3 regions of the Paenibacillus sp. GCM10027629 genome follow, and region 3 is predicted to be linked to each of the others. Evidence: riboswitches for the same ligand, from Rfam matches in the RefSeq annotation. Region 3 holds a riboswitch; each other region holds the start of a gene.

Region 1 (10,392 bases), on a different contig from region 3:
CAGTATATGAATTGGGATTTCTCTCATCTGAAGCCTGGCACGTTATATGATGTCTACGTGAAGGTTAAGGTGAGATCGAGCTTCGTCCTTTTCCTAGTTCAGAGGGGGGGATCGTTTCAATTATTGCCCCACAAGATGACATTGGGATAACAGTTACCGTAGGGGAACATCAATAGAGCAATTATATGTTATTGATTATCCTGGAAATTATCATTTGTTATTTATAGAGGAGGGGCGACCTTTCTTTTTTTGTTGGATTGGGATGCACGGCGACGTAAAATCTGGACAAGGTCAGTCATAATAGGAGAGATGATTAATCACTCCGTGGATTGGCTGAAGCAAGTTTGAACTGAGCTAACGGGCAGATTAGTTGAATAAACAAACCATTATTGAGCAGGCTGCCGAGCCTGCTCATTTCTTTAAGCTAACGGGGAGGATAGTGGAGTAAAGATATGGTAAAATGGGTGTGTAATATGCTCTCTTGATGGTTAAGGAGACCGACTTGGAATATTCTTAAGTCAATCGATGGAGTATTATACAAGGATAAGGTGTGATGCGGGTGACTGATTTTACAATGATTAAAAAGCTGTTTCATATTACGAAACGAAATGGGTTTAGTCATGACGAGATACAAACCATTAAAAATAATTTTGGTGAATTGCCCCAGGTGTTTATAGATTATTATTTGGAACTCGGTAAAGACGAGCGGCTGAATCATACGCAAGATAGTTTGATCAAACCCGAGCAACTCCAATACTTCAAACATAGCGAATATTTAATTTTTTATTGCGAGAATCAACGTGTCTGTGTTTGGGGAATCCATAAGAACGATTTATCCAGGTCCAATCCCCCTGTCTATATGAGTTACGATGAAAAGGTATGGAAAAAAGATTTTGAAACATTGACCGATTTTTTTCATGCGATGGCCTATTTGCAAACCGTATTCGCTCTTGAATACGGCTGTGAATCGTTCTATTCCATTGAACAAACCGACTTGGATTTTATTCGTGAAAATTTTAATAATAAAGGTTTTTCCTTTCGGCATTGGATTGGCATCGAATTTTATGGGAATTACGATGACAGCATAATAACAGTGATGAAAAATAACGATAGTTTTGATTTGATCTATGCTTCAAGCAACAAAGAACATTTTGATGAAATGGATCGGGTTCTCTCAAAACGGGGAGTAGTAATTTGAAATCAGATAAAGATAAATTTGTTGCAGCTACCTTCAAAACTAAAAACGATGGAAGGCTTGGTCCAATTATTATATATATTGAACCTAGAAACTTGTAGGACAACAATTGATATTTTAGATGTATACTCTAATTTCTACGTATTAAGCTAACGGGACACGATAGCTACATTACGTACAGGTGACAGCATACCATTAACCTGTTCAAGGAGCAGAGCTATGATTAAGAATCTATACGAGACTCATTTACAAGTTAAAGATTTGAATGCTTCTATTGAGTTTTATAACAAGTTGGGACTGGAACTTTCATTATTAATTGAGGAAAGAGGAATTGCATTTTTTTATATTGGAAAGGAACGTCAATTACTTGGTCTTTGGGAAGTTCCAAAGGGAAGTGATGTTAGCAAAAGACATTTTGCTTTTGGGACTGATTTGGATTTATTAAAGGATTCAATTGACTGGCTACGAGAAAGAGGTCTTGAACCCATTAAAGCTTTTGGAAAAGAACCAATTGAGCCAATTGTACATACATGGATGCCTGCGGCAGCTATTTATTTTAACGATCCTGATGGTAACGAATTAGAGTTTATTTCATGGTTGACGTCTGAACCTAAAAATTTGGGATATGCAGTTTATTTAAGTGAGTGGAACGAAATGATAAAGTCCGAAAAATCACAAAATTAGTAGTAACTGTTTTAGTAATTCATTGAAGTTCCAACCGTCTGAAGTTAACAGATTATTCCGCTAACGGGACACGATAGCTCAATAAAGAATTTGAAGGCAGCCAGCTACTTGTGATCGGTTGCCTTTTCTTAACCAACTGGCAGTTTAATTAAGAATACGTGATTGATTTATATGATTTTCCAGAATACAATATAGTAAATATCTGGTATGTGCAACTGGCGTAAACGTGGATAACCATGAGGGAGCACATATTCATATCGCCGTACGCCTGGGCAAAGTATTTGATCTTAAATCAGATACTTTTTTTATTTCACATGATGAAAGGTCAGGTGCTTAGTAATGAAGATGGCTTACATTTTGTTTGATAAGATGACTACTTTAGATTTTGTTGGTTTTTATGAAGCTGTAACATGGATGGGAATTCTAAAAGCAAAAGAAAATGTGTCGTGGGATTTTTGTTCGAACAAAGAACAAATAACCGATGACAGAGGATTAACTATGAAAATCAATCATGTTTCCCCGGACCTTTCGGTATATGATTTGATTTTTATTCCTGGAGGGTTGTCTACAAGGCAACTCAGGAATGATACTGACTTTATCTCATGGATTCAGACCGCACTAAATGTAGAATATAAGGTGTCTGTTTGCACGGGAGCTTTAATTCTGGGTGCTGCTGGAATGCTAAATGGTAAAAGAGCAACAACAAATCCATCTGCATATGAATTATTGACACCTTATTGCTCAGAAGTTGTTAAGGAGCGCTATGTAAGAGATGGTAACATTTTTACAGGTGGAGGAGTATCTGCTTCCATTGATTTGGGTCTGTATTTCATAGAATCGCTTACTAATGAAGAAGTTGTTCAAAAAGTTCAAGAAAAGATGGATTACCCGTACTATATATCGAAAAGATAAAAGTTTTCACGTTACGCTAACGGGACACGATAGTTGAATACTATACATTGCTGAGCAGACTACCGCAGTCTGCTCATTTTATTGAACTAACGGGCAGGATAACGGAATAAGCCAATCAAGCGTAGATGTATTAGAGCCCGGTTTTATTAACTGGGGCTTGATCATTTAAGATGATATCTGAATTCGTGGTTTCAAAAAAAAGCAACAAAACACTGGTGAACTTTCTAATCCTGACAGACTATTGTCTACAATGCAAGTTTATTATACAAGTAAGAGCCTAATTACCCGCAGGAGTTAAAGCATCGTATTCGTGGAACTGAAATATTTTATTAACCAGTTACCTTATTGAATTGGGGGGACAACAGTGAAACTTGAGCGACTTATGGCCATTACGATCCTTCTATTAAACCGCAAACGCGTACAGGCCCAAGAATTGGCTGATCGTCTGGAGGTTTCATTGCGTACGATTTATCGCGATTTGGAATCATTGAATCTAGCAGGAATTCCCATTATTTCGTACACGGGAGCAGAAGGCGGATTCGAAATCATGGAAAACTTTCGATTGGATCGGCAAATGCTTTCATTCAATGAACTTATTTCCCTCTCTACAGCTTTGCGAGGCCTTCAATCTACACAGGCATTTAGCAACCAAAATTTAGACGGGCTGCTCGACAAAGTTGGCGCATTGGTCTCGAAGGCAGAACAAGGTCGTATGGCTGGTGCTGATCAGGTCATCATTGACTTAAATCCGTGGAAAAGCAGCTCTTCAGAACGAAACAAGTATGACACGCTGCATAAAGCCGTAAGTGATAAAAGGCTGATCCGTTTTACATATACCAACGGACAAGGGGGAGAAACAGAACGTTGTATTGAACCTATGGGGCTGGTGCTCAAAGGCTACACGTGGTATCTTCACGGTTATTGCTTAAACCGAGATGATTACCGCATGTTCAGGCTTTCTCGGATCCGGAATCTACTCATTCTTGAGGATACGTTCCAGCGTCGAATGGTGACACTGTCTGAGTTGAATGAAAATTGGGGTCCGCAGCGCGATTCCAAGATGGTCGATCTGGTGCTTAGATTTACAGGACCGGCTAAGGTTCCAGCAGAAGATCATTTTGATGCGGATGAAATTGAACGGCAACCCGATGGTTCGCTTATCGTTCGGGTCCGATACCCGGATAACGACTGGTTAATCGGCTTTTTACTTCATTTTAGAACGGATTTGTTCATTCTTGAACCCTCGCATATTGCTGCAGCTGTACGGAAAAGTGCTTTGGAGATAGCTAAACTTTATATCGATTGTTGACACACTGTTGTCAATAAGCATGGTTTATTATGAGTTTAAATAGAGAGAACACATTAATCAGTTACAAGAAAATACAAAGAAATTTGAGGAGGCTTTCCAAAAAATGACTCATTCAGAACAACAAATTGTACGCAGTGGCCACCAGAGCACTGAGATCAAGCCTTTCCGTATCGATGTTCCGCAGGCTGATCTTGATGAATTACGAGACCGTTTAACCCGCACCCGTTGGCCGGATGCTTTGGCCGGTGTAGGCTGGGACTATGGTATTCCCGTTGATTACCTCAAGGAACTGGCGGAATACTGGAGATCCAAATATGACTGGCGCAAACACGAGGAATCTCTTAACAAATTCCCGCAGTTCACCACCACCATAGACGGACAGAACATACACTTTCTGCATGTACGTTCCCCAGAACCAGATGCAATGCCGTTGATCATCACACATGGTTGGCCCGGTTCGATCGTTGAGTTTATGAACATTATAGGACCGCTCACCGATCCCCGTGCTCATGGCGGTAATCCGGCAGATGCATTCCATGTCGTCATACCTTCACTACCCGGATTTGGCTTTTCTGGACCGACAACCGAGGTAGGGTGGAACATTAATCGAGTAGCCAGAGCTTGGGCTGAACTGATGCGTCGACTAGGTTATGAACGTTACGGCGCTCAAGGTGGTGACACCGGGGCAATGGTTTCTCCAGAGCTTGGACGATTTGCGCCAGACTCTGTCATTGGTATTCATGCAAACGGGCTTACAACATTCCCGTCCGGAGATCCCACAGAATCGCTTGATTTAACTGAAATCGAGCGAGCGCGCTACGATACGTTGACTCAACAAAGCTATGAGACAACGGGTTATGCGATTATACAATCTACACGACCTCAGACGCTTGCCTATGGTCTGACTGACTCGCCCGTCGGTCAGCTTGCTTGGATAGTAGAGAAGTTCAAGGAATGGACAGACCCTACAGCAAATCTTCCGGAAGATGCCGTTGATCTCGACCACATGCTAACAAATGTCTCATTGTATTGGTTGACCGGAACGGCAGGGTCATCGGCACGGATTTATAAAGAGGAGGCGAAATCCTGGGGCATGCCTGCTCAACGCTCTACGGTTCCAACTGGTGTTGCGGTTTTTCCGAAAGACATCTCGATCCGAGGTATTGTCGAACGTGAGCATAATGTCGTGCACTGGTCGGAATTCGATCGCGGTGGTCACTTTGCGGCAATGGAAGCACCTGACCTGTTAGTTAATGACATCCGAAAGTTTTTTGGTCAGCTTCGCTAAGACTATCCGGAATGTTGTTATGAAGCTCGAATCTAAAGTTAGAACATTCGAAATTATATAGTAAGATGGAAGGAAGAATAATATGAATCTACAGGGGAAAGTTGTTATCGTTACCGGAGGCGCTAGAGGAATTGGAAGAGCTGCATCAAAATTATTGGCCCAACGGGGTGCGAAAGTCGTTGTTAATTATTTAAAAAATCAAGATGCTGCTGAAGCGGTGGTCTCAGATATTCGATCCAGCGGCGGAGAAGCCATTGCTCTCCGGGCGGATGTTCGTGATTCACACCAATTTACAAAGCTCGTAGACGCTACTTTAGAAGCTTTTAAGAAAATTGATATATTGGTCTGCAACGCGAATATGAGTTTCACTGCGAAGCCCTTTGCCGAAATGAATTGGGAGGAGTTCTCTCAGAAATTAAACGATGAACTAAAAGCAGCATTCGTGACGACTAAATCCGTTATTCCATTCATGATCGAACAAAAGTTCGGACGTATCATTTATGTATCCAGCAGTTTGGGTAAGGATCCCTCGCCTTACATGATCGCTCATGGAACGGCAAAAGGAGGGTTGAATACCTTTTCCGACTATATTGCCCAAGAATTCGGTCCACAAGGGATTTCAGCCAACGTGGTTGCACCCGGATTAGTGCAAACCGATGCGACGGCCTTTTTGTCAGAGGAAGAGAAACAAACCATTAGTAGCTTCACACCACTGAGGCGTGTGGCGGAACCTGATGATATTGCAGGTGTTATTTCGTTCTTGGCAAGCGACGATTCGCGTTTTGTTACCGGATCGTATACCCCTGTTACTGGGGGGCTGTAACTGGAGTCCAGTGTCATCTGATACTACCAATGCCAAAGTACGTTTATGAGACACCCGAGAGAATTTGATAAAGTTAGCTAATCAACAGTTATTACGCTAACGGGACACGATAGAGGAGCGGTAGCTGCTCCTCTCATTGTTCAATTAATGAATACCTAAGAAATGGTGGTGAGTTTTCGTGAACAATATGACTGAGAAATTGAGAACCATCAAATTAGATAATCCCTTTCCGTATAGGGATACTGATAAAATACAGGATGATTTTCGCAAAAACTTTTTGAAACTTACCGAAGACAAAAACTCATTGGTCGGTGATTTTAACACATACTGTATGAATATTGCTGGCACTGTAAGTTACGTCTTAGATGGAAAGAAAGCAGAGATTCCTCAAAAACAAATCGAAAAACTCAATATGTCATTTTTTAATTGGTTCCCACAATACAAGTTTTTCGAAGATAGAATCGCTGATTATGAGGAATTTGGAAGAAAATATAGAAACTTCGAGGAAGCTCGAATGTTGTTACAGGAGTATTTGTCGTAATGAAAATGATTTAACTAACGGGACACGTTAGTTAAACGAAATAAGGAGTAGTTTGCTGCGGCAGCTGCTCATTGTTTTATTAAGCTAACGGGGAGATTAGTTGAACCAAGGAATTATGAATATTATTCCATCCTCTGCAGTGGACAGCATGCCCCCTAACACAAAACTATAATTCTATAGGGTGTGGTAATGGCGGGGATACTTGTTGTTGTAGGTCCATAAATAACAATTAGATCTCGGTTCGCAGGGGTTCTTGAAAACTGTTGCCCATTTGTTAATACGATTTGAGTATATGGAGAAATATTTAATCGTAATCGTCCATCACTGCTCTCCAATTCAGTATTAAAATAATCTACTTTTACATTCTGATATGGGCTATTTTTTACCATGACAATTGCTTCATATTGTGGAGGGTAAATTAGAAGAGCAGGTGCATTTCCGTCATAATATCCAGTCACTTGATCTCCTACTGACACCATTACATGGTCTACAAAATAAGTATTGGGTGACACAACGAAATTTACTAATGCTCCCAATCCATTGTCTACAGATATTAATTTAACACACCCTTCATCATTTTGACCTGTAAAAAAATCATTAATCATAGTGATAGTCCCGTGAAAAGAATAAAAATTTGTCATATAATATCTCCTTTTGCTTTAAAAAGATAATGCACTATTCGTAAAGTCAAATAACCTGTGTTTACAGTATGTAGGTTAATAACTATATGATTGTGCAGATGCCTATAAGGGAGATTCCTCAGTGAATAGCGTGTTGCGTTAACGGGACACGATATTTGAATCATGATTAGAGGCAGCTGGTCAAACGATCAGCTGCCGTTTTCATTCAAGTAATGGGCAGGATAGTTCAAAAGTTTCGCGAATACCCTACATATGGAATTATTTACGAAGTTCGTGAATAAGACGTTATCTGAAAGATACGCAAATCTTATATTTGAGGGTGATTCGTTTGAAGCAAGGCATGATTGTGTTGATGAACGGAACTTCAAGTTCAGGAAAGACGAGTATTTCTATGGAACTGATCAATCAGAAAGAGATTCTTTTTCATCACTTATCAATAGATGATTTTTTTCATAATTTCAATGATTTTATAAACAACAAATTTCCGAATATGGAACCTACAAGAGAAGTAGATGATCAAGTTGTCGCACAAATACTTTTTGATCCCATAGTTTCAATGTACTTTTCGACTATAAAATTGTTTTCAGAGATGGGTTTGAATGTAATAGCAGATACCGTAATCGAAAATGATAAGTGGTTTAATGAGTGCCTTGATGTATTTAGTGATCAGCCTACATTATTTGTAGGTGTAATATGCTCGAAAGAAGAACTCATAAGAAGAGAGCAAACAAGAGGAGATAGAAAGATTGGACTAGCAGCTTCACAGTTCAGCAAAGTATATTGCATTGATGAATATGACCTTGAAGTAAATACTGAAGCGTTGAATCCAAAAGAATGCGCCGAAAAGATATTAAGTTTTATTAAGTCCAATAAGGAATACTCGGTATTTAAGAAATTAAGTAAAAGAAATGTAAGTGTTTCCTAGTTGGCGTATCCATCAGATACCAGCTAATCAAAGTCAATGTTTATTAAGTAAAGGCTACTACGCGCAATTTCTAGAAGCTGCGCGTATTTTCCTTCATTCCAAGTACGACCTCTTCGATTCAGCATAAGAATGGTTAATACGAGCGAGCCTTGAACTGACGGATTATTTCCGAATGAATGGTACTCCATTAACCGTTAGGGAAGCCTTTATCAGTTTGATTTGTCCTGAATTGAATGATGGAAGCGTCGTATGGAAAGGACAGCAGGGGCAAGTCGAGATGACCTTCGAGCATGCTGGATGGTCAAGTTGGACCGAAACGATCGAAACGTTTGATCACTTGGGTGAAGCGATTGTTCTGGAGACGAAGACGACTCCTGGTGAGGCAGAAGCAACTTATTCATTCTGTATGTTATGCACGGCTATATAGATTGTTAGTCATTAGGAGGCCAAGATACATGGAACGTAGTCAGAACGATAAACCTGTATTTCATGTCATATCACACACCCACTGGGATCGCGAGTGGTACTTAACGTTCGAGCAATTTCGGTTTCGACTTGTGCAGCTGGTAGATAATTTATTAGAGCTACTTACTAATGATCCTAATTTCAACTGTTTTCATTTGGATGCACAAACTGTCATATTAGAAGATTACTTGGAGATTCGCCCAGAGAAGAAAGAAATCTTAGAACGCTTTATTCGTGAAGGGCGTATCTTGACAGGGCCTTGGTATGTACAAAATGATGTATATCTTACGAGTGGAGAGTCCACTGTACGCAATCTAATGGAAGGCATTCGTCGTTCACGCATGTTAGAGGGCGAAATGAAGAATGGCTACTTCCCTGATCACTTTGGAATTATCGGACAAATCCCTCAGATTATGCAAGGAGTCGGCATTGATAATGTGGTGTTTGGCAGAGGCTATGACATTCAGCTGCATGGCAGTCCGCAATTGTTCTGGAAAGCGCCGGACGGCTCAGAAGTAGTAGGTGTATTTATGCCGAATTGGTACAATAACGCGCAACGCTTTCCTGTAGAACGGGATGATCTATTGAATACGTTTGAGATGATTAAGGACAAGGAACTTCTCTATAATAAACTGCCTCATCATCTGCTCATGAACGGTGTGGATCACCTTGAAGCGCAAGAGAATCTAACCGAAGCACTCGATAAACTAAGACAGCACTATGGGGATCAATATTCGATCGAGCATAGCACATTACCGCATTATACAAAGCTTGTCAGGGAGAAGATGCTGCAAGCACCTGATTCATATCCCGTAATTCATCATGAACTGCGTGAGGGCAATGATCAATCTGTATTGGCAAGCACATTGTCAAGCCGATTGTACATCAAGCAGGCGGATGCACGATGCCATGATCTAATAGAGAAATGGCTGGAGCCGATTTCTAGCTGGTGCAAAATGTTAGACCTTGATCCGTATGATTATGATTACATGAACTATTTATGGAAGTTATGGATGAAGAATCATCCGCATGATAGTATTTGTGGTTGCAGTACTGATGGTGTACATGATCACATGATGGAGCGTTATGCCTCCATTACAGAAGCAGGAGAAGCACTACTAGAGCAGAAGTTGGACGTATTAGCTCACCAAGTGGATAATCGTGCATTCGGAATTAACGATCAGAAGCTGTTCCTTGCGAACACCTCACAGTTGCAAGCAGAAGATGTGGTGCAAACCGAGCTTTATTTCCATGCAGATGATGATGTTCAGCAGTTCGCGATTGAAGATCACAACGGGATATCGATTCCTTATCGTATCGTTGCTGAGCAGGATAGTCGCATTCGCACCTTGAGCCCGATTAACTTACCACTCGGTATTGATTGTCGGAAGTACGTGATTGAATGGCAGCCAACAGTACCAGCTTTAGGCTACAGCACGTATGTCGTTCGCCCGCATCAAGTTGGAATCGTCATACCAGATCAGGAGCAGGCTTCGCATGTGTTGGAAAATGATTATATTCATGTCCAATTTGCTAGTGATGGCACATTCGATGTAACGGATAAAACAACAGGTCATCTTTACAAGCAGCTTGGTCGCTGGGAAGAACA
Region 2 (10,392 bases), on a different contig from region 3:
GATTATGGCGACGATTGGTCTGATGCTCACGATTTCCTACTGGAACGATTGGTTTAACGGATTGATTTATATTACCGATTCCAAGCTGTTCAGCATTCAAAATTTGTTGAATCGGATTTTAAGCGACATCCAATTTTTGCAGAAGACGAGCTTGGGAACGAACCAGTCTGGGGCAACGTCGAAAATTCCGCTGGATACCGTTCGTATGGCGATGGCGGTGATTGGCATTGCTCCGATCATTTGCGCTTATCCATTTTTTCAGAAATATTTTGTCAAAGGACTTACGCTTGGTGCCGTAAAAGGATAAGGCTATCTCCGAATCCTTCGATTCGGTTAGCATACGAAAACAATCAAGGGGGTATTTCGAGTGTTTAAGAAATGGAAAATGACTGCTGGCCTGCTCGCCTGCGTATTAGCATTGTCTACGCTGATAACCGCGTGTGGGAATGCGGAGCCGCAAGGAACAGACAACGCGAATCAGGAGAAGTCTGAGCCGTACGAGTTGTCGATGGCGTTTATCACCTTTGGGAATTTGACAGATCTCGCTCTTGTTCAAGATGAGATTAATAAGATCACGAAGGAAAAGATCAATGCAACGGTCAAATTAACTGCGGTCAACATATCGGCGTGGAACCAGCAAATCAATCTGCTACTGGCCGGCAGCGAGAAGCTCGATCTCATCGTTTCCTCCTCATTATTTAACTACAATACCCAAGTTGCGAAAGGTCAGCTGCTTCCTCTCGATGAGCTGATCGATAAGTACGGTGAAGGCATCAAGAAAGCGGTAGCGCAGGAATATCTTGATGGGACGAAGATTAGCGGCAAAATTTACGGCGTTCCGAGTATGAGAGATTTGGCGGGGGATTACGGCTTTATCATGCGTAAAGATCTTGTCGACAAATATCATATCGATGTCAATCAGATTAAGACGTTTAACGATCTAGAGCCTGTACTCAAGACAATTAAAGAAAATGAACCAGGAATCGCTCCGCTTGTTCAGCAGACTCAGGGACAATCTGTAGCAGATGTGATGTTGGGTGCCTCTTTTGATAGTCTTGGAGACGGTTTTGGTGTACTGCCAGGATTGGATAATAATCTGAAAGTCGAGAATTATTTCGAAACGAAGGAATATGTGGATACATTGGCCTTGATCCGAAAATGGTATCAGTCAGGTTATATTTTGAAAGATATTGCCACCTCCCAGGAGACCGGACAAAATCTCGTGAAATCGGATAAAGCGTTCGGTTATGTCGCCAACATGAAACCAGGGTATGAAGTGCAGGAGTCCAGAGCGGTTGGCAAAGAAATGGTTGCTGTAAGATTGACAAAACCCACTACGTCGACCGGTGGGATCACTGCATTTATGATGTCGATTTCGAAAAACAGCGGCAATCCGGACAAAGCGATGCAATTCTTGAATCTGATGTATTCGGATCCGGCGATCGTCAATCTCCTCGATAATGGTATTGAGGGTAAGCATTATGTGAAGAAGTCTGAAAGTATGATCGCGATGCCTGACGGAGCGACGCAAACCGGATATATGTTCAATCAGTGGGAAATAGGTAATAATTATCTTTCTTACGTGTGGGAAGGAGAAGATCCGCAGATTTGGGAGAAGATGCAGGCATTCAACAAATCTGCGGTCCGCTCGAAGGCAATGGGCTTTACATTTGACGCTAACCCGGTAAAAACAGAAATAGCTGCCGTCACGAACGTGATGAACCAGTTCAGAGTAGGATTGGAGACAGGTACATTAGACCCAGCCGCGAACTTGCCGGAATTCAATAACAAGATGAAAGCGGCGGGTCTAGACAAGATTATCGCGGAGAAGCAGAAGCAGCTGGACGCCTGGGCACAAGCGAGCAAGTGATCATTGGCCTAATCTACAGCGTTAGCTTTGAGAAAATCAATGTTGTGATTATCAGGTAAAGCAAAGAGCAGTCCCCAAGGTGAATCCTGGGAACTGCTCTTTTTCTTTGACCTCTCTGTAATGTAGAGGGATCGCTGATCTCGATGATTTTACCGTTCTGTTAAGCTGGAGAAATTGAGCGAGTCCGCGTTAGAGATATTCTGGAATACCCCGCCTGTGCTGACATAAATGCCATCATCCTGGTTAATTGGACGATAGGTGCCGTCCCCATTGTCGCGAAGGAACAAGACAACATCTTGCTCTTGATTCAGCAAGGTAGAACCATCTGCCTGTACTTTGAGATTCCCGAAGTCTCCTCCCATTTGCGTGACTGTAATCGAACTGTCCACTTGGGCAGCATCGCCTTTAACAACATCAAGAACATCGATTTGACTCAATGTTGCATAGGACGTTGCATCGCCTTGGCGGAAGAAACTCTGACCGGATTCCACTACTTTTCCACGGACGACAAGATCTGCAGCCGCAGCTAGTTCGGCTTCGTTTGCATAATAGATAGCCCATGAAGGATGCATATGGATTACTTCTTCCCCTTCAGCGCTAGCTGCTGGTTGTTCTTCTGGCGTATTGTTCATGAAGAATGCCGGATATAGACCGTTCACCACGGAAATATCGGAGGAAGCCGGCGAGAGTGGTCTGTTCAGGGAACCCGTGCTTGTAAAGGTATATGGATTCATGATCGAAGAAGTCTCCACGACGGACGTATGATTGAGGCCCAAGGAATGTCCGATTTCATGGGCTGCAACTCCTGCTTTAATACTGCTCGTATATTTCGTTTGATTCGTGAAGTATGTATTCAAGTTCAATGTCGCTTTTGTGATCGTGCCGCTCAACGTGGAATAGGAGGCATTACCATCCCAATCTACATTTGCATTATAAAGATCTGTTGCATAATACGTTGCATCCACACCCAATTTCGCAGTCACCTGGAAATTCGAGGAATTCTTCCATTTGGATGCTCCACTAGACCAAGCCGATAAATCTGCACTACTAGAGACAGATAGCGTTTGCGTACGGCTAGCCCATTTCCCGAAGGATGTTGGTGCTGCGAACATAGGCGTACTGCCAAGCAATAAAGTAAGACTGGTAGCTACGGCTACAGCCATGGTACCCAGCCTTTGTTGTTTTCTTCCCATCATAAAACCTCCTATAATGTTAATAAATGACAAATATATCATTCTGCATTAATTTACAAAAACCTTCTTTCTATGAAAATATTTCCCTATATATGACAAAAAAGTGGAATAATTAGTTGGCACAATATGGTTTGTTTGCTGCGTTTGTTCTCTGTTATTTTTAGGAAAATACTAGCAACTTTTGTATTGAGAATCACGTTAAGATGTTATGTATTTCGAGGAAAGGAAGATCTACGTAGGATGAAAAAAATCAGTTGGATGATCATGGCCTTGTTATTATTCGTCCCATCATTGGCAGTTGCATCGGATACATCTAAAGTCAATCAATCTATGATCTCGTTTGATTTTAGGAGTTCGAAAGCTATCGATGACCAGCGCCGTCTTTTGATTGACAATCTCTTGGGTAAAATCGAGTGCATTGATCTAGCAACATTTACACAATCGTGGGAAAAGAAGTTTGATTTCATCTATGACATTCGGATATTGAATAATCCATCCAAGATCGTCGTCATTGCCAAAGACAGGGGCAAAGTGATGAAATTTACGCTAAGTACTGAGGGAAAAGTTCTGACGCAGCAGGAAATTGTAATTCCTACAGTTCAAACGTGGATGAAGCAGAACAAATTTGTTCATATCAGTTGGTCACCTCCCGCCTCTGGTTCGACAGAAAAGCTTGCCGTTTATTCGGAAGGTCCGGTATTGATCTATGAATATCCTTGGAAGAAACCATTGTCGAAAATCGATGTGAATATCCCGCCTAGTTCATCATATGAAAGTGTCTTAACAGGGGAGTTTGAATTGGAATGGCCTTATCTCATTGTCCAGCATGAGGGGGGAGCTTTAGTGCAAGTGCGGGAGTTCTATTCCATCTACAATGCAGTATCGAAGAAAACAGTCGAAATTCTGATGGATTGGAACACCTCCAGCGATTTTACGATAGAACAAGGCGTATTAGTGGTTAATAATTCAAGTATTACACCAGGTCCGGGCGGACCCTTGCCAGCCCCCGGTAACTTGGTCTATGGAAGGTATGATCTCGCAACGGGAAAGGCGATTTACGAAAAGAGAATGGTTTTTCATGACAATGGAACCTTCTGGAGAACGAAATATGATCGACAACAACTCTTGTTGATGGATTCGGACACAAGTACGATGACGCAGGTTGATCAGAATGGCAATGTTCTCTCGAGTATAAAAATGGAGAAAGTATGGACATATTCAGGTTTTCTCGGTTTCTATCAACAGAATTTTATTCTGACTAATCGGTCGAAGGATGGAATTATTCTGGAGCGTATTCCAGTCAAGACGGATATAAACGATTCGGAGATGACGTTAGAAAATTGAGGTGATTTGCTCTTGAAAACTTTAACGATCCTACTAGCATTATTACTATTAACAAGTTGCTCGGCGAGTCAGATCGGGGAGAAGACAGATACAGTCACGATGAATCATGCCATCGCTTCTATTGCTTCACCGAGTGTGAAATGGAATGATCGTGTGTACCATGAGACAACGGAAGAAGTGACGGATATCGGGGAAGAAATCGGTGAGATCGAAACGCAATCGACGGATGAGATGCTGGAAACCCCGAATAATCACGCGACTTCCTACCCGCCGGGAACCAAGTTGTTCGCCATCCAAGGCGTTGATACGTCAGAAGCGATTGCGATTCAAGCGAGTGAGTCGATGTACTATAAAGCGGTTACGAAATGGTAAATCCGTTCTTGACCCTATGTAAAAAGAGGAAGGCAGCTCCCATCATTGTGGGAACTGCCTTTTGTGTTACGGTTCTTACACCATGACTTTACAGATATCGTTCGTGAAGGCTACCGGATCTTGGATCGGCAATCCTTCAATGAGTAGCGCTTGGTGGTAGAGAAGATTCACATACAAGTTTAACTTCTCTTGATCCCCAGCATAAGCGTCTTTGAGCGATTTGAACACATCGTGGTTGACGTTGATTTCAAGAACCTTGTCGGCTTTTACATCTTGGTTGTTCGGCATAGCACTAAGGATTTTCTCCATCTCAATCGTGAGCTCACCTTCCGTAGAGAGGCAGACTGGATGGCTCTTCAAGCGCTTCGAAGCTTTGACGTTCTTCACTTTGCCGGCGAGGATCGTCTTCATGTGGTCGAACAAGGCTTGATTATCCTGTTCTTCCGCTTCTGCAGCTTTATCGTTCGCATCTGCTTCGATACCAAGATCGCCGCTGGATACGGATTTGAAGGCTTTTTCCTTGTAATTCATGATCATCTTGATTGCGAACTCATCGATATCATCCGTGAGGTACAAGATTTCGTAGCCTTTGTCCGCCACAAGCTCGGTCTGTGGAAGCTTCTCGATCCGCTCGACAGATTCGCCTGCTGCGTAGTAGATGTACTTCTGATCTTCCGGCATACGCGCGATATATTCATCGAGTGTAACCAGCTTCTTCTCGGTGGAAGAGTAGAACATCAGCAGGTCTTGCAGTGTTTCTTTGTTCATACCGTAGTCGCTATATACACCGTATTTCAGCTGTCTGCCAAAGGCTTTGAAGAACTGCTCATACTTCTCGCGGTCATCCTTCAAGAGGCTAGTTAATGCACTCTTAATTTTGTTCTTGATGTTCTTCGCGATCAAGCTCAGCTGGCGGTCATGCTGCAGCATCTCCCGGGAAATATTGAGGGAGAGGTCTTCGGAGTCGACCAAACCTTTGACGAAGCTGAAGTAGTCCGGCAGCAGGTCTGCGCATTTATTCATGATCAATACGCCGTTGGAGTATAGCTCAAGGCCTTTCTCATATTCTTTCGTGTAATAATCGAAAGGTGTGCTCTCTGGAATGTAGAGGATCGCATTATATACGACAGCACCGTCTGCACTGATATGCAAATGCTTCAGCGGCTTGTCGAATCCGTAACGTTTCTCCGCATAGAAATTATCGTAATCCTCGGCAGTTAACTCGTTTTTATTTTTGCGCCAGATCGGCACCATGCTGTTAATCGTCTGCTCTTCTTGGTAATCCTCAAGCTCTTCGCTGCCTTCTACTGGACGTTTTCCTTGCACATCCATCTTAATTGGGTAGCGGATGAAGTCGGAATACTTCTTGATGATGGATTTGAGGCGATATTCCTCTACATATTCATCGTATTGATCTTCTTCCGTATTCGGCTTGATGTTAAGGACAATTTCCGTTCCCACTGTAGTCTTATCGCATGGCTCAATTGTGTAGCCGTCAGCACCTGACGATGCCCATACATAAGCTTCATCGCTTCCGAAGGCTTTACTGTATACCTTCACTTCGTCTGCGACCATGAAGGCCGAATAGAAGCCGACGCCGAATTGACCGATGATGTTGTGTCCGTCTTTCGCTTCGTTCTCTTTCTTGAAGGCTAGCGATCCGCTCTTCGCGATCACGCCGAGATTGTTCTCAAGGTCTTCCTTCGTCATCCCGATCCCCGTATCAGTAATCGTCAGCGTACGAGCTTCTTTGTTCGCAGTGACCTTAATGAAATAGTTCTCTTTGTCAAAAACAAGATTGTCATTGCTAAGGGCCATATAGTACATTTTGTCAATGGCATCACTCGCGTTCGAGATTAACTCGCGCAGGAAAATTTCTCTCTGCGTATAGATGGAGTTAATCATCATTTCCAGTAATCGTTTGGATTCGGCTTGAAACTGCTTCTTAGTCATGAATAAATCTCCTTTCAAGGTTAAAAGTCAGATATGTGTTGCTGCTATGATTATGTAGTACGGCTGCAAGGGTGATTAGCACTCTGGATGAATGAGTGCTAATTCTTATTTCTATATACCATATTCCAAAATTGGGTGTCAATAGCGGAGGGTACGTCTCGTCTGAGAATCAAGGGGTGCATCTTAAGATCATCTCTGCTAAAATAAGAAAAAAAGCGGGATGTGACTGGCGAAAATGAGTGGAATGAACCACGAGGAAGCCTCCCGCTCTACCGATCCGTTCGCCTGGGGAAAAGTATTTGCAGAAGATTCGTATGGTACGAGTCTGCTGTGAATGCTTTTTTTTGTTTCTTATTTTATTCAAATAGGAGGTTGTCGAAATGACGACAATAATGAAGGCGAAGGAAGCAGCAGATCAAGTGTATGAGACCGTGAAGCAGCATGTAGGAGAATGGAAGGGGAAAGGGCACGAGCCTCGGCTAGCCGTCATCCTGGTGGAAGGGGATCCAGCATCCGCATATTATGCGCAGTCGAAGCAGAAGATTGCACAGCGGCTCGGGGTTGCATTCGATCTCTATGAATACCCGGAAGGGGTGCATGAGGAAGAGATTTTGCAGCAAGTCGCACGGTTAAATACTGACCCCAGGGTACACGGGATTATGCTGGAGCTCCCTCTGCCGAAGCATCTATCGGCGACAACCATCGTGAATGCGATTACACCATGGAAAGATATTGATGGGGTGACCCCGAGCAATCAGCGAGCGACCATTACAGGGGAAGTGGGACTCTATCCGGCTACGCCGCAGGCTTGCATTCAGCTCCTGAAGCATTACGGCTATCCATTGGAAGGGAAGAATGTGACCTTGGTCGGCCGAGGGCAGACGGTAGGATTGCCTTTATTCCATCTGCTTCAGCATGAACAAGCGACTGTGACGGTCTGCCATTCGAGAACGCCAGATATTGCGATGCATCTGCATCATGCGGATATTGCGATTGCAGCGGTAGGGCGCGCGCATATGATTCAACCGAATATGGTGCATGCGAAGCTCGTCTTCATCGATGCAGGCATTAATGAAACGGATGAAGGGAAGATTGTCGGAGATATTTCGCCTGACGTGGCTCAACATGTACAAGCCATATCTCCCGTACCTGGCGGCGTCGGGACGTTAACGACGGCCATTCTCTATCAGAATCTCATGAAGGCCATCCGTCTGCAGAAGGAGGTGCGTTAATCATGCGTACGAACCAATGGGATCAATCCATTCGGACTTTTATTGAGCAAGCCGGGAGTTCAAGTCCTACACCGGGTGGAGGCAGTGTCGCTGCGCTTGTTGCGGCATTAGGCGCCTCGATGACCTCGATGGTAGGCAACCTCTCGCAAGGCGAGAAATATGCAGCTTATCAGGAGCAGATTCATGAGACATTAGAGCGGATGAATACGCTCACGACAATCTATGAACAACTGCTTGCGCAGGATATGGATTGCTTCGAGCAGTACGTGGCCGCTCTCAAGCTGCCGCGGAACTCCGAATCGGAGAAAGAAGCACGTAAACAGGCGCTGGAACAAGCGACGATTCAGGCGATTGATGTGCCGATCCGTCTGATCGAAGCATGTCTTGCGGGGATGCGGTACGCGAAGGGAATCGCTGATTGTTGCAATCCGCATGTGCTCTCTGATCTAGGAATCAGCACGATCTTGCTCGAGGCTGCGGCACAATCGGCTTTGTTGACGGCTCAGATCAATCTAGTGTCTTTGACAGATTCGTCGTTACAACAGAAATATAGCGACACGATCACGCAATTAATGCGAGACATCGATAAGTTCAAGCAAGTGACGATGATCACGGTAAAAAGCCGAATGGGTGTGTAACGACCGTCCCGCTTACTTGAATATAAAGCACCCTACCGATTATACTTGAAGTATTCTTCCAAATTGAGGTGAACGGAACATGGCTTTCCAGATGATTCGAGGTAGATAGTCTCCGGGCTGGGTAACACGCGTACCAGCTATCAAGGGGGTTGTATGCCCTTTTGCATAACGGAGAATATCCACTAAGGTCTATTGGCAGGCTTTTTCGTTTGTATATGAATCATTTTGGAAGGTGGCAGAATTAGACATGAATGAACAAGAATATCGACAATTTTATGATCAGGTTGGTGCAATGAACGGCTGGGATTTCAGCAGGATGAAAGTGGTCTCGGAAGGGATACAGTGGGATCTCTACCAAGAAGTCACGGGGGTCTGCAGAAAGTCGGATCTCCTCCTGGATATCGGTACGGGTGGGGGAGAAGCGCTGTTAGCTATTGCGGATGCCGTACTACTCGCAATTGGCATAGATTGTTCATCTGGTATGATGAAGACGGCAGAGAATAACTTAAGACAAGCGGGGAAATCCAATGTACGCTTCCATCAAATGGATGCTGAGCGACTCGTTTTTCCAGATCGATTGTTCAACATCGTCTCTTGCAGACACTCTGAATTTCATGCGCAAGAGGTTGCTAGAGTACTAGCCGACGACGGAATCTTCTTCACGCAGCAGGTCAGTGAACGAGACAAATGGAACTTGAAGCAAGCGTTCGGAAGAGGGCAATCCTGGGGAATCTCGCATGGCACCTTGCAGCGTCGATATATCCAAGAGTTAAGGGACGCAGGCTTGAAGAACATTCAAGTGTATGAATACAATGCGACAGATTACTATAAATCCGTTCAAGATCTCCTATTCCTATTGAAGCATACACCGATCATTCCGAACTTCGGTCAGGACGAGACGGACTATATGCTTCTCTATCAGTTCGTAGAGGAGCATCAATGCGATCGAGGGATTCGAACGAATTCCGAACGATTTATGATCGTAGCACACAAATAATCAACCCCAAGATCCTCGATATGTAATCGATAACGGGGATCTTTATACATAACAGAGGAGATAAGCAATGATGATACGCAAAGCCATGACCGAAGATTGCCACAACCTAAGTAACCTAGCCTATCGATCCAAAGCGCACTGGGGATATTCCGAGGACTTCCTTGCGAAATGCAGAGATGATCTGACAGTAACCGAAGCCTATTTGGAGCAGCATCTTGTGCATGTCATGGAGCGAGATAACGAACTTATAGCATTTTATAGTTTCTCGGTCCAGGACAAGAAGCTGGATGCGTTGTTTATTGACCCGGAGCATATTGGGAAGGGGTACGGCAAGCAGATGTGGTCCGATCTGCTAAGCAAGGTGAAGGCGCTGCATATTGCAGAATTTACATTAGATAGCGATCCTTATGCCGAAGCGTTCTATGCCAAAATGGGAGCGAAGCGAATTGGAGAGATTACCTCTACCGTATTCCCCGATCGTAATCTCCCGCTGATGCACGTCTATGTTAAGTAGCTCGGGGAAGCCGTTATGTATATTCAGCAGAAAATTGCTGCGATGCAAGCGCAATACAGCCTCGGATGAGCAAACCAGCACAAAGCGCAAGCGAAAAAGCCACAACCGTCCGGTTGTGGCTTCTGTCTAAAAGTTATTTCCCGATATCATCCATATATTTGAGCCATTGCTTCTTGTATTCTGCCTGAATTTTGTCCAGCCCTGCTTGCTTGGCCTTCTCCATGAACAATTTCAAGCCGCCCTCAACATCACTAACAAGACCTACGTTAAGCGGGTATA
Region 3 (10,392 bases):
CATACCGAAAAGATCGACTGCAAAGGAACCCACCAACATGCCGACAAGACCGCCAATACCTGAAATTCCATTATATGTACCAATATATCGCCCCCGATTCCCCGAATCGGAGAGCTGCATCACCGTCAAGTATCCTCCGAGACGCAAGAAACTCCAAGCAATGCCCCATAATATCCGCATCAAGAGAAGCACCCAGAAGCTTCCGACTATGCCATAAGAGGCTGTCGTAATCGCTGCGAGACTAACGGCAAGCAATACCCCCGTACGAGTGGAGATGGAACGGTACAACCAGCCAATCAACGGATTAAGCGGCAGCCGAATCAATCGATTCGCAGAGAGTAGTATACCGACCTCCCATAACGAGGACAAGCCGATTTCCTTCCAATGGATGGGGAGCACAACGTAGAGCATCGAATCCCCTAATAAGCAAATCGCAGTAATCCATGCAAGCGCTTGTATTCTTCGTTGGTTCTCCAACCGCTTCACCCGTCCTCCTGTTTTTGACAGCATAGCGAAAGGGTTCTGACGTGTCAATAAATTTCATCCCCACAAAAATCCCCCACAATCCGGGGCTTCTACTCCGATGCTGATTCAGGTACTTTGCAGGGACCCCGTATCTTAAGTGCTATCATGCTAAAAAATCAAAAAACCGACCCCTAAAGATTAGGAGCCGGTCTTCAATCTACTTATTAAGATTAGTATTTCAAGTTCGGGTAAAGCGGGAATTGTGCTGTCAAATCACGCACCATGCCACGTGCTTTTTCCAATACCGCTTCATCTTTCGGGTTCTTCAATGTCATGGCAATCACTTTCGCGATTACCTTCATTGCTGCTTCATCCATACCGCGGGACGTTGCCGCAGGTGTACCGATACGAATACCACTTGTTACGAATGGGCTCGTTGGATCAAATGGAATCGCATTTTTGTTCACAGTAATGTTCACGGAGTCTAGCACATGCTCTGCATCTTTACCTGTGATGTTCAAGTTGCGTGTATCAATCAGCATCAAGTGGTTATCCGTTCCGCCGGACACCAAGTTCAAGCCTTCTTCTACCAATCCGGCAGCTAGCGCTTGTGCGTTGTTAACCACGTTCTGTGCGTAAGTCTTGAAGGATGGCTGCAATGCTTCACCAAGCGCAACAGCTTTCGAAGCAATCACGTGCATAAGTGGTCCGCCTTGCGAACCTGGGAATACCGCTTTATCAATTGCTTGTGCCCATGATTTGCGGCAAAGAATCATACCACCGCGAGGTCCGCGCAATGTTTTGTGCGTCGTTGTTGTTACGAAATGTGCATGAGGCACTGGGCTAGGATGCAATCCTGCAGCCACTAGACCTGCAATATGCGCCATATCGACGAAGAACAATGCGCCTACATCATTAGCAATCGCTGCGATTTTCTCAAAATCAATAATGCGTGGGTACGCACTTGCACCTGCTACGATCATGCGAGGTTTGTGTTTGAATGCTGCTTTGCGCAGATCATCATAATCAATGCGGAAATCTTCTTCGGATACGCCGTATGCTACGAAGTTATAGAGTAATCCGGATGCATTGACCGGACTACCATGCGTTAAGTGACCGCCATGCGCAAGGTTCATACCAAGAACCGTGTCGCCAGGTTGCAATGCCGCTAGGTATACTGCCATGTTCGCTTGTGCGCCCGAGTGAGGCTGCACGTTGGCATGTTCAGCACCGAACAATTCTTTGGCACGGTCTCTAGCGATATCTTCCACGATGTCGACATGTTCACAACCGCCATAATAACGTTTGCCTGGGTAGCCTTCTGCATATTTATTCGTAAGAACGGTTCCCATCGCTTCCATAACCGCTTCGCTCACGATGTTCTCTGATGCGATCAACTCAATGTTGTTGCGCTGGCGTTGAAGCTCCAAGTCCATTGCTTTTAATACTTCAGGGTCTGCCTGTCTCAAATGATCTACCATTTCCAATTCCTCCTCATGATTAGCGGAGCAAGGCTCCAATATATTGAGTGGTTCAAAAAGTCGGCTTTTCAGCACCGAGAAGGTTGCGAGAATGCGAAGCATATGCTTTCGTAGCGAGTTTTGCTACGCAAAACTTTAAGGAGAAGCGCAGTGTAGGAGAAACCTACATGAGCATCTTCAATGTTTCCAAAGGAAACATCCTTCGAAAGCATATGCTCTTCTAGTATGAACGCAAGATTCGATGTCGAACCCACTTCTTGAATCACTTCGTGATTAAAAGTTGATTTTTTGAACTTCCTCTAAAGACACGTATAAACTGCTCGTTCGCCGCCGATAAGCTTCGGCCTCGTTCGGGCCATCGTCACGCGAGCCTGCCCCACCTGCTTAATCGATGGACGTACAGGAACAGCGACGCGGCGCAAATGCATACCAATGAGCGTCTCCCCAATGTCTATCCCCGCATGCGCTTCGATGGTCTCCACGAGACATGGCTCCGTAAGATGACGATACGCATATGACGCCATCGAACCGCCGGCTTTCACAATAGGTACCGCGGACACCTCATCGAGCCGATAGTATTCTGCTGCTGCGCGTTCGACGACAAGCGCTCGATTCAAATGCTCACAGCATTGAAAGGCGAGATAGAAGCCGATTTCACTGCGAACTTTCTCAAGCCCAGCATACAATTCGGCTGCTATCGCCTCGGCACCGCTCGTCCCGATACGCTGACCTACGACTTCGCTGGTGCTCGTGCCGATCACGACGATCTGGCCTGCTCGAATCGATGCTGCCTCGACAAGCTCACGTAGGATCTGCTCGACTTGCTGCTGAATAGATTCTTGTTCTTGTTGATTCATCGTAACCGTCCCCTTTCACTTCTTCCACTGAAAAAGAGTCTTCTAGGAGCGATATTGCTGCTCGATTTGATTCACTTTGTTCACACGGTTCAAGTGGCGTGGACCTTCGCTAAAAGGTGTCTCCAGCCATACTTTCACAATTTCCTCGGCTAGTCCAGGACCAATCACGCGTTCACCCATTGCAAGTACATTCGTATTATTATGTTCACGCGTTGCTTTTGCAGAGAAAAGATCATGCACCAATGCACAACGGATACCCGGAACTTTATTCGCTGCGATGCTCATGCCAATCCCTGTCCCACAGACAAGAATTCCACGATCAGCTTGCCCCTTCACTACTTGCTCACATACAGCAATCGCATAATCCGGATAATCAACTGAATCCGTACAATTGCAACCGAGATCTTCCACATCATGTCCTAATGAACGTATAACTTGAATTAGCCCGTCTTTGAGAAGCGTTCCTGCGTGGTCTGCGCCAATAGCGATTTTCATAGTCGTTCCTCCTGCTACCCCATCGTAATCATTTTCCATAATAATATGTGTTCAAAAAACCGGCTGACTTTTTGAACAACCTCTTATAGTATACCTAATTTGTGGGGAAAAAACGAAAAAAAGAGCATGACGCGTCGAATTCACGTCTTTGCTCTTTTGCCCAGGCGACCGGCCGTATGTTCCGATGCTCCACCGTGGTAATATCCACTTCGTCGCCAGTTACATCGGATCTGTCTCGATAGGATCATCATATCTCAAACGATCATGAAAATCAATGGGGCATTTTCAACCCTGTGCACGCTTCAGCAGCTTCAATAATGCGCTATGAATTTCGGCCAAGCAATGACGATATTCTCCCAGAGAACCGCCATACGGATCACTTATATCAAAGCTGGGAATGCGCTGTTGCAGCGCAATAATGGCTGCTCGGTCCGAATCCGGAATCGGCTCACCTAAAGCATGCTTCATCTGCCAGTCAGCAATGCGCTCTTCAAGCGTAATCAAATCTGCAATGACTTGCTCGTCCATTTCCACATATTCCTTGAGCGTATAAGTATGCTCAATCGAGCTAGGGAACTGTTGAACAACGTGCTGCTTATGTCCGCTCGTCATCGTCAGGATCAGATCTGCCCATTCGATTTCGCTACCCGTCAGCGGGGTAGACGTAGCTCCCGCAGCAGCAATCTGATGGTCTTGCAAAGCCGTAACCGCATTTCTCGAGATGGACGCGCCCTGCGACGCTGCAACACCCGCCGAACGAACTTCGATATCCAGATTTGCATCCTTCGCAAGCTTGCGCAGCAACGCTTCTGCCATCGGACTCCGGCATGTGTTCCCGGTGCATACGAATAAGATGTTCATCACACGCTCATCTCCTTTCTGCTTGCTAGATTAAATTCGTCTCATCGAATTCAAATTATAAAATAAATAATACGCCAAATGTAAATAAAATAACACCGCCAAACGCCTCGCCATATTCGCTTAGACGATGACTAACTTGGCTGCCAAGCATGAGCCCCAGGATCGACATAATCCCGCCGCACAGTCCAAAGGATAAAATCGTCAGCCATAAGTTAATAGGGAACATGCCTAAGGATACACCTACGGAGAAGGAATCGATACTCACGGAGAGGGAAAATAAAACAATCGCCCAACTGCTGCGATAATCAATGGATTGAACGGCATCTCCCCGCAGGGAGCTATATATCATATGTCCACCGAGCAATAGCAGCAGCCCACCTGCAGCGAGCGTCGCAACATTACCGAGCAGCGCCCCCAAATACCGCCCCATGTACAACCCAGCTAGCGGCATCAAGATATGGAAGATCGCAACAACGGCCCCGATCTTAATAATCTCTCGCACGCGAATCCCTTTCATACCGATACCCAGTCCGAGCGAGAAGGCATCAAACCCTAACGCAACGGCCATGACCAGTATGGTGATTAGCTCGCCCCAAATTGCTATGCCCGTTTCCATCCACGTTCCTCCATTGTCCATATGATCTTGTACAACCATATGCGGACAGGGCCGGAAAGATACATTGAAATTGTGGGACAAGGGGAAACAACGCAGTAGAACAGGGATTAATAACCAATTTAGAGCTGGATGATTCGGTGACCTGCAGCCTTCACGAGCCGGTTCATGACCGCAAGGCCAATCCCGTCTTCCGGACAAGCTTCGGCGAGAATGAACGTGACGCCCTGCTCGTCGAATTCACGCAGCGCGGCATACAGCCGCTGCGCGGCATGCTCCAACGCATGCAAGCTGCCACAGGAGACGACGACATCCGCGCGATACGCGGCGATATGCTCGTCGAAGGCGAGTACGCCGCTGCGTTCCCCGCGCTGCGATGCAGCATCGAGCTCGGCTTGAATCCAAGCCGAGACTTGTCCCGGCGCATCTCCCTTGACGATGCTCATGGTCCCGCGCGGCGCATAGTGCGCGTATTTCATCCCCGGCGATCGTGGGGTATGGCCTGCGTCGTCCGCAGGAGCGGCGTGCTCCGCTGTGCCTTGCGCTAAGGCACTGTCGCCAGCATGGCGACTCGCGTCCGTAATCTGCTCCGACGATGCCGCGATGGCATCGCTTGGCGCGATGTCGGACGTACGCGTGAGCGCCGGGTCGATCGTGACCTCAGCCGCGACCTCGCGCAGCGCCTCGACCGTGACGCCGCCCGGGCGCAGCACGTTGACGCGGTCGCCGATAAGCTCGACGACCGTCGACTCGACGCCGACGCCTGTCGGCCCGCCATCGACGATGCCGTCGATGCGGCCCGCGAGGTCTTCGCGCACGTGCGCGGCGAGCGTCGGGCTTGGGCGCCCTGAGCGATTCGCGCTTGGTGCCGCGACCGGGCAGCCTGCACGCGCGATCAACGCGAGTGCGACATCATGCGCCGGCATGCGCACGCCAACCGTCGATAACCCCGCAGTTACGCGGGGGGAGATGACGCCTGGACGTACAGGCAATACGATCGTGAGGGGTCCGGGCCAGAATCGGTCCATCAATTGACGTGCCGTTGAATTGTACGGAAAGACGAGCATGTCTAGGTCCGCAATATCCGCGATGTGTACAATGAGCGGATTGTCCGATGGTCTTCCTTTAGCGGCAAAAATCTGTTCGACCGCACTTGTACTTCGCGCATCTGCACCAAGCCCATATACCGTCTCCGTCGGAAAAGCGACCGTCCCGCCCGATGCGAGAATCTGCGCCGCTTCATCCAGTGCCTCAGTTGAGGTCTCAAGATCTCGAACTTCCCAATATGATGTGTTGCGTATCATTTCATTTGATTGCATGAGCGCTCAGTTCCTTACTAATAAGTTAACCTTTATTATATCACAATTTGACAATCAACCGTTCTAGCTGAACAACCCGGCGATAAAGTCGAATATTTTGACAATCCAATCCCATAAGAAGAAGCGTACTTCCGTCTCTCCGCCACCATCCGCTGGAGTCGCCGATGTCGATCCTCCATCAGCCACGAGCGGCGCACCTTCCGTATCCGCAGCTTGTGCAACAGCCTCTCCTGTCCCTGCATCGATGAAGCAAAGTGGAGGGAACAACACGCACCACCAGTTCTGCCCTTCCCCTTTACCCAGTGTAATGCGTAGAGCCTCATAATCCCCAGCAGGATAGACTTGATCCCCGTACATCTTCGTCGGAAAAGGCACCACGCCGAGTTCAACCTTATACCCGTAATCCTGCTCGCGAGCCACTAACTCCTTGCCCACCAATTTCTCAATATCGGATAGGTGCTCCTTAATCTTCGCACGCGCTTGCTTCAAACTCTGTGGATCCTCTAATGTCGCTACCCAAGTGTTCACTTGATCTACGACTTTATCGCGAATCTCACGCTTAACCTTCTGATCGAACGCCGAATCCGAATTCGCAAGAATGCGCAGCCGGATTGATTCTTTCGGAATTTCTTGCATTGTCCCTACTTCTGTTGAAGCCGCCGATACGACAGCTGCCGAACCTACCAGATTTAAGAACCAACCTAATAGAATAAGAATAATCATGATCGAATAAGTGCTTTTTTTCTTAAGAATCTGAATAAGATTTGCCATGTGATGAAGCCTCCCCGCTCTATCCTTTGGTATTTCTCAGTATGTCCAGAACAGAGGGGGATAAACCTATCAACCTAGCATTCTATGAAAAATAAATCCATGCAAAAAAGGGACGCAAAACCGCGTCCCTTTTCCCTATTCCAAATTGGCATGCCGCCCGAGCATCGCCGTATTATCAACTTCTCCGATGCCCATCAACTGCAGGATGATCGCATCAAATATAATCAGCAGCGACTGTTCGAACAAAGCCCCCATCGGCTGAATGGTCGCACGCGCCAGAGAGGTATTCTCCTTAGACGCTGCCGGTACTTGAACGATGGTATGTGCAAGCTCGCCAATGGTTGATCCCGGGTGAATCGTAATAGCCGCGACAGATGCGCCAATGGCTCTCGCCTTCTCTGCCATCGCAACGAGACTCTTCGTCTCCCCCGATCCTGAACCAATAATGAGCAGCCCATTCTCCCCGAGGCCCGGGGTCACCGTCTCCCCGACAACATAAGCGTTAAATCCGAGATGCATGAGCCGCATCGCGAAGGCACGCATCATCAATCCCGACCGACCTGCACCCGCAACCAAGATCCGATCTGCACGAACAATCTGAGCGATCAAGGCGTTCACGGATGCTTCATCCACCGCTTGAACGGTGCGTGAGAGCTCTTCTAGAATTCCTGTCGCATAGCTCTGCATCGTTGTCTGCATCGACATCGGCGTTACCCTTGCTGAATCAATTGACGCATTTCGGCAGCCACTGATTTCTTATCCGCATGGCTTGTGATCCCGCCGCCAACGATAACGAGGTCCGGGTTCGCTTGAATCACTTCTGGCAAGGTATCGAGCTTGATGCCGCCTGCGATAGCCGTTTTAGCCTGTTTGACGACGCGTTTGATGGCATTCAATTCCTCGAATGAGTTTTTGCCTTCCGCTTGGTGGTCGTAACCGGAGTGCACGCAGATGTAGTCTACGCCCATTGCGTCGATTTCTTGTGCACGTGTCTCCATGTCTTTGACATTGATCATGTCGACCATCACTTTACGGTTCTGTTTCTTCGCTTCAGCCACAGCGCCCTTAATTGTCGAGTCATCGGATACGCCAAGCACCGTAATAATGTCCGCTCCCGCTTCAGATGCCTTCATCACTTCGTAGCCGCCTGCATCCATGACTTTAAGGTCAGCCAATACTTTCAAATTCGGGAACTGTTCTTTCATCGCTTTTACCGCGTGAAGACCTTCGTTAATGACAACAGGTGTGCCAATTTCTACGATATCAATAAATGCTTCAACCTCACGTACCACTTCGATTGCCTCAGGAATGTTCACGAGATCCAGCGCTAATTGTAATTCCATAATGTTATATACCTCCATAATATCCATGATTGTTTATTCGGGAAACTAGGTATATTCTAGAGTCAGACGGATCAAAAAGGAAGTACGCACTTTGAAGTGGTGTAGTTACTTGAAGGATACTAATGGAGGAGGGAACCGCCTTGGCGACAGAACTCAAAGAACGAATTAATCTCAAGGAAATTAACTGTGAAAAGGAGCTTACCTTAGCGGTCATCGGCGGCAAATGGAAGCTCATCATCCTCTGGCATATGGGACTAGATGGCACTTTGCGCTTCAGCGAGCTCAAGAAGCGCATCCCCTCGATTACGCAAAAAATGCTGACCAATCAGCTTCGTGAGCTGGAGGAGGATCAACTCGTCACCCGCAAAGTATACGCCGAGGTTCCGCCGCGTGTGGAATATTCATTGACGGCCTATGGTGAGAGCTTGATGCCGATTCTGCAGATGATGTACAAGTGGGGCAAGGAGTATGGCGAAGAAGTGGTGTGGAAGGACTGAGGCGGTGAAATCCTCTACCCTATGCATTTAAAGATCTTCATCTGAAGGCCATGGGGATACCACGTCCCCCCTGCTGTGTGGCCTAAGTTGGATATTTACAGGATAGAGCACCAGATAAGTGCCTATTACGCACCTATGTTGGATATTTACAGGATACGTAGGCTAATTCCTACGATATAACTTTGAAATTCAACAGCTACAGTGCAATTTTCCAACATAGGCACCATATTGAGGTAAATCGTGCGGAAATTAGTGCAATAATCCAGTATAGAGCTTGCGTGACGGACATCGTGTGAAGTTAGACAAGACGATGCGCCCCCACATAGTGCTGAATATTGTTTATTAAAAAGAAAGACCTCTTGCCCCACATAACAGTGGAGTTTGAGGTCCTTTCGCTTAAATTCGGGGCATTCCCACTCCATACGAACAATGTGGGACAGCCCCTTTTTCTTACATACCGTTCATAACATGCTTATGCTTGCTCACGCACCGCGATCACATGCCGCTCAATGCCCGCGTAATCAGACACGATGTACACCGTGTCCCAATGCCCCGCCGCCTCCATCCAGGCGGCGACCTCACGAGCTTGGCCTTGCCCAAGCTCGAAGCCCACGACGCGCGGCACGGCTGCCAGCAGCGGCAGCTGCGCGAGCATACGGCGGTACGGATCGAGTCCGTCCGTACCGCCGTCCAGTGCGGTGCGCGGCTCGAAGTCGCGCACCTCGGGCTGCAACCCCGCGATCGTCTCCGCGGGGATGTAAGGCGGATTGGACACCAGGATGTCCAATCTCATGCCCTCCAGCGGCGCCAGCAGGTCGCCGCTGTGCCATGCGATGCGCGCCGCTGCGCCGTGGCGCGCTGCATTGCGCTGCGCTACAGCCAGCGCAGCGCCCGAGATGTCCGATGCGTTAACCTGCCACATCGGACACTGAACCGCCAGCGTCACCGCAATCGCTCCGCTTCCGGTGCCGATGTCGCAGACCGTCGGCGCGCCGTCAGGCCAGAGACGGCGCCCCTCCTTCACGATCGCTTCGACGAGCAGTTCCGTCTCCGGCCGCGGAATCAATACATCAGGGGTTACCTCAAAAGGAAGCCCATAGAACTCCTGCTCCCCTATGATATATTGTGCAGGCTCACCGGCCGCTTTGCGCGCCAGCACCATTTGCCACGCTGCCGTATGCTCCACCGGGAACGGCTCCGTCATTCGCATGAAGAACTCAGCACGGCCTAAGCCAAGCACGTGGCAGAGCAAGAGCTCCGCATTATGCGACGGTTCCATCACTTGATGCTGTGCTAAAAAAGAAGAAGCCTCTAACAAGGCTTCACGAATTGTACCATTCATCTATATCCACGCTCTTTTCTCTACAAAAGATCATGCTCTCGAGCGGAGCTGTTACGCGTTGACTTTCTCCATCATTTCAGCCTGCTCGGCAAGCGTCAACGATGAAATAATCTCATTCATGTCACCGTTCATGATAGCATCCAGCTTGTGCAATGTTAGGCCAATACGATGATCCGTCACACGGCTCTGCGGATAATTGTACGTACGAATACGCTCACTACGGTCGCCCGTTCCGACTTTGCTCTTCCGCTCGCCTGCATATTTTGCCTCTTCTTCTTGACGCATCACGTCGAAGATCCGAGCGCGCAATACTTGCAATGCTTTATCCTTATTGGAGTTCTGCGATTT

The links. A riboswitch is a leader RNA that binds a small molecule or an ion and turns the genes downstream of it on or off. The one in region 3 is predicted to bind ZMP and ZTP.
Region 1: it holds a riboswitch for ZMP and ZTP, as region 3 does, so the genes downstream of both, ACFQZR_RS01095 (DJ-1/PfpI family protein) here and rpiB (ribose 5-phosphate isomerase B) in region 3, are expected to answer to the same signal.
Region 2: it holds a riboswitch for ZMP and ZTP, as region 3 does, so the genes downstream of both, ACFQZR_RS24155 (bifunctional 5,10-methylenetetrahydrofolate dehydrogenase/5,10-methenyltetrahydrofolate cyclohydrolase) here and rpiB (ribose 5-phosphate isomerase B) in region 3, are expected to answer to the same signal.

The regions. Positions count from the first base shown of each region.
Region 1 covers NZ_JBHTGZ010000003.1:10-10,401, forward strand. The annotation lists gene ACFQZR_RS01085 (hypothetical protein) at 554-1,198, shown strand; gene ACFQZR_RS01090 (VOC family protein) at 1,415-1,879, shown strand; ZMP/ZTP riboswitch at 2,081-2,160, shown strand; gene ACFQZR_RS01095 (DJ-1/PfpI family protein) at 2,219-2,791, shown strand; gene ACFQZR_RS01100 (helix-turn-helix transcriptional regulator) at 3,156-4,100, shown strand; gene ACFQZR_RS01105 (epoxide hydrolase family protein) at 4,204-5,388, shown strand; gene ACFQZR_RS01110 (SDR family NAD(P)-dependent oxidoreductase) at 5,471-6,211, shown strand; gene ACFQZR_RS01115 (YxiJ family protein) at 6,399-6,752, shown strand; gene ACFQZR_RS01120 (hypothetical protein) at 6,908-7,393, opposite strand; gene ACFQZR_RS01125 (chloramphenicol phosphotransferase CPT family protein) at 7,722-8,318, shown strand; gene ACFQZR_RS01130 (hypothetical protein) at 8,491-8,745, shown strand; gene ACFQZR_RS01135 (alpha-mannosidase) at 8,774-10,392, shown strand, end outside.
Region 2 covers NZ_JBHTGZ010000012.1:759,696-770,087, reverse strand. The annotation lists gene ACFQZR_RS24185 (carbohydrate ABC transporter permease) at 1-307, shown strand, start outside; gene ACFQZR_RS24180 (ABC transporter substrate-binding protein) at 368-1,870, shown strand; gene ACFQZR_RS24175 (matrixin family metalloprotease) at 2,020-3,066, opposite strand; gene ACFQZR_RS24170 (hypothetical protein) at 3,304-4,407, shown strand; gene ACFQZR_RS24165 (hypothetical protein) at 4,420-4,779, shown strand; gene htpG (molecular chaperone HtpG) at 4,855-6,732, opposite strand; ZMP/ZTP riboswitch at 6,945-7,030, shown strand; gene ACFQZR_RS24155 (bifunctional 5,10-methylenetetrahydrofolate dehydrogenase/5,10-methenyltetrahydrofolate cyclohydrolase) at 7,113-7,964, shown strand; gene ACFQZR_RS24150 (cyclodeaminase/cyclohydrolase family protein) at 7,967-8,602, shown strand; gene ACFQZR_RS24145 (class I SAM-dependent methyltransferase) at 8,850-9,599, shown strand; gene ACFQZR_RS24140 (GNAT family N-acetyltransferase) at 9,667-10,113, shown strand; gene ACFQZR_RS24135 (extracellular solute-binding protein) at 10,247-10,392, opposite strand, start outside.
Region 3 covers NZ_JBHTGZ010000005.1:338,828-349,219, reverse strand. The annotation lists gene ACFQZR_RS07540 (MFS transporter) at 1-486, opposite strand, end outside; gene ACFQZR_RS07535 (serine hydroxymethyltransferase) at 696-1,946, opposite strand; gene ACFQZR_RS07530 (TIGR01440 family protein) at 2,246-2,803, opposite strand; gene rpiB (ribose 5-phosphate isomerase B) at 2,846-3,298, opposite strand; ZMP/ZTP riboswitch at 3,450-3,531, opposite strand; gene ACFQZR_RS07520 (low molecular weight protein arginine phosphatase) at 3,584-4,159, opposite strand; gene ACFQZR_RS07515 (manganese efflux pump MntP) at 4,215-4,775, opposite strand; gene ACFQZR_RS07510 (L-threonylcarbamoyladenylate synthase) at 4,895-6,076, opposite strand; gene spoIIR (stage II sporulation protein R) at 6,155-6,862, opposite strand; gene hxlB (6-phospho-3-hexuloisomerase) at 6,998-7,567, opposite strand; gene hxlA (3-hexulose-6-phosphate synthase) at 7,573-8,205, opposite strand; gene ACFQZR_RS07490 (winged helix-turn-helix transcriptional regulator) at 8,346-8,702, shown strand; gene prmC (peptide chain release factor N(5)-glutamine methyltransferase) at 9,175-10,044, opposite strand; gene prfA (peptide chain release factor 1) at 10,096-10,392, opposite strand, start outside.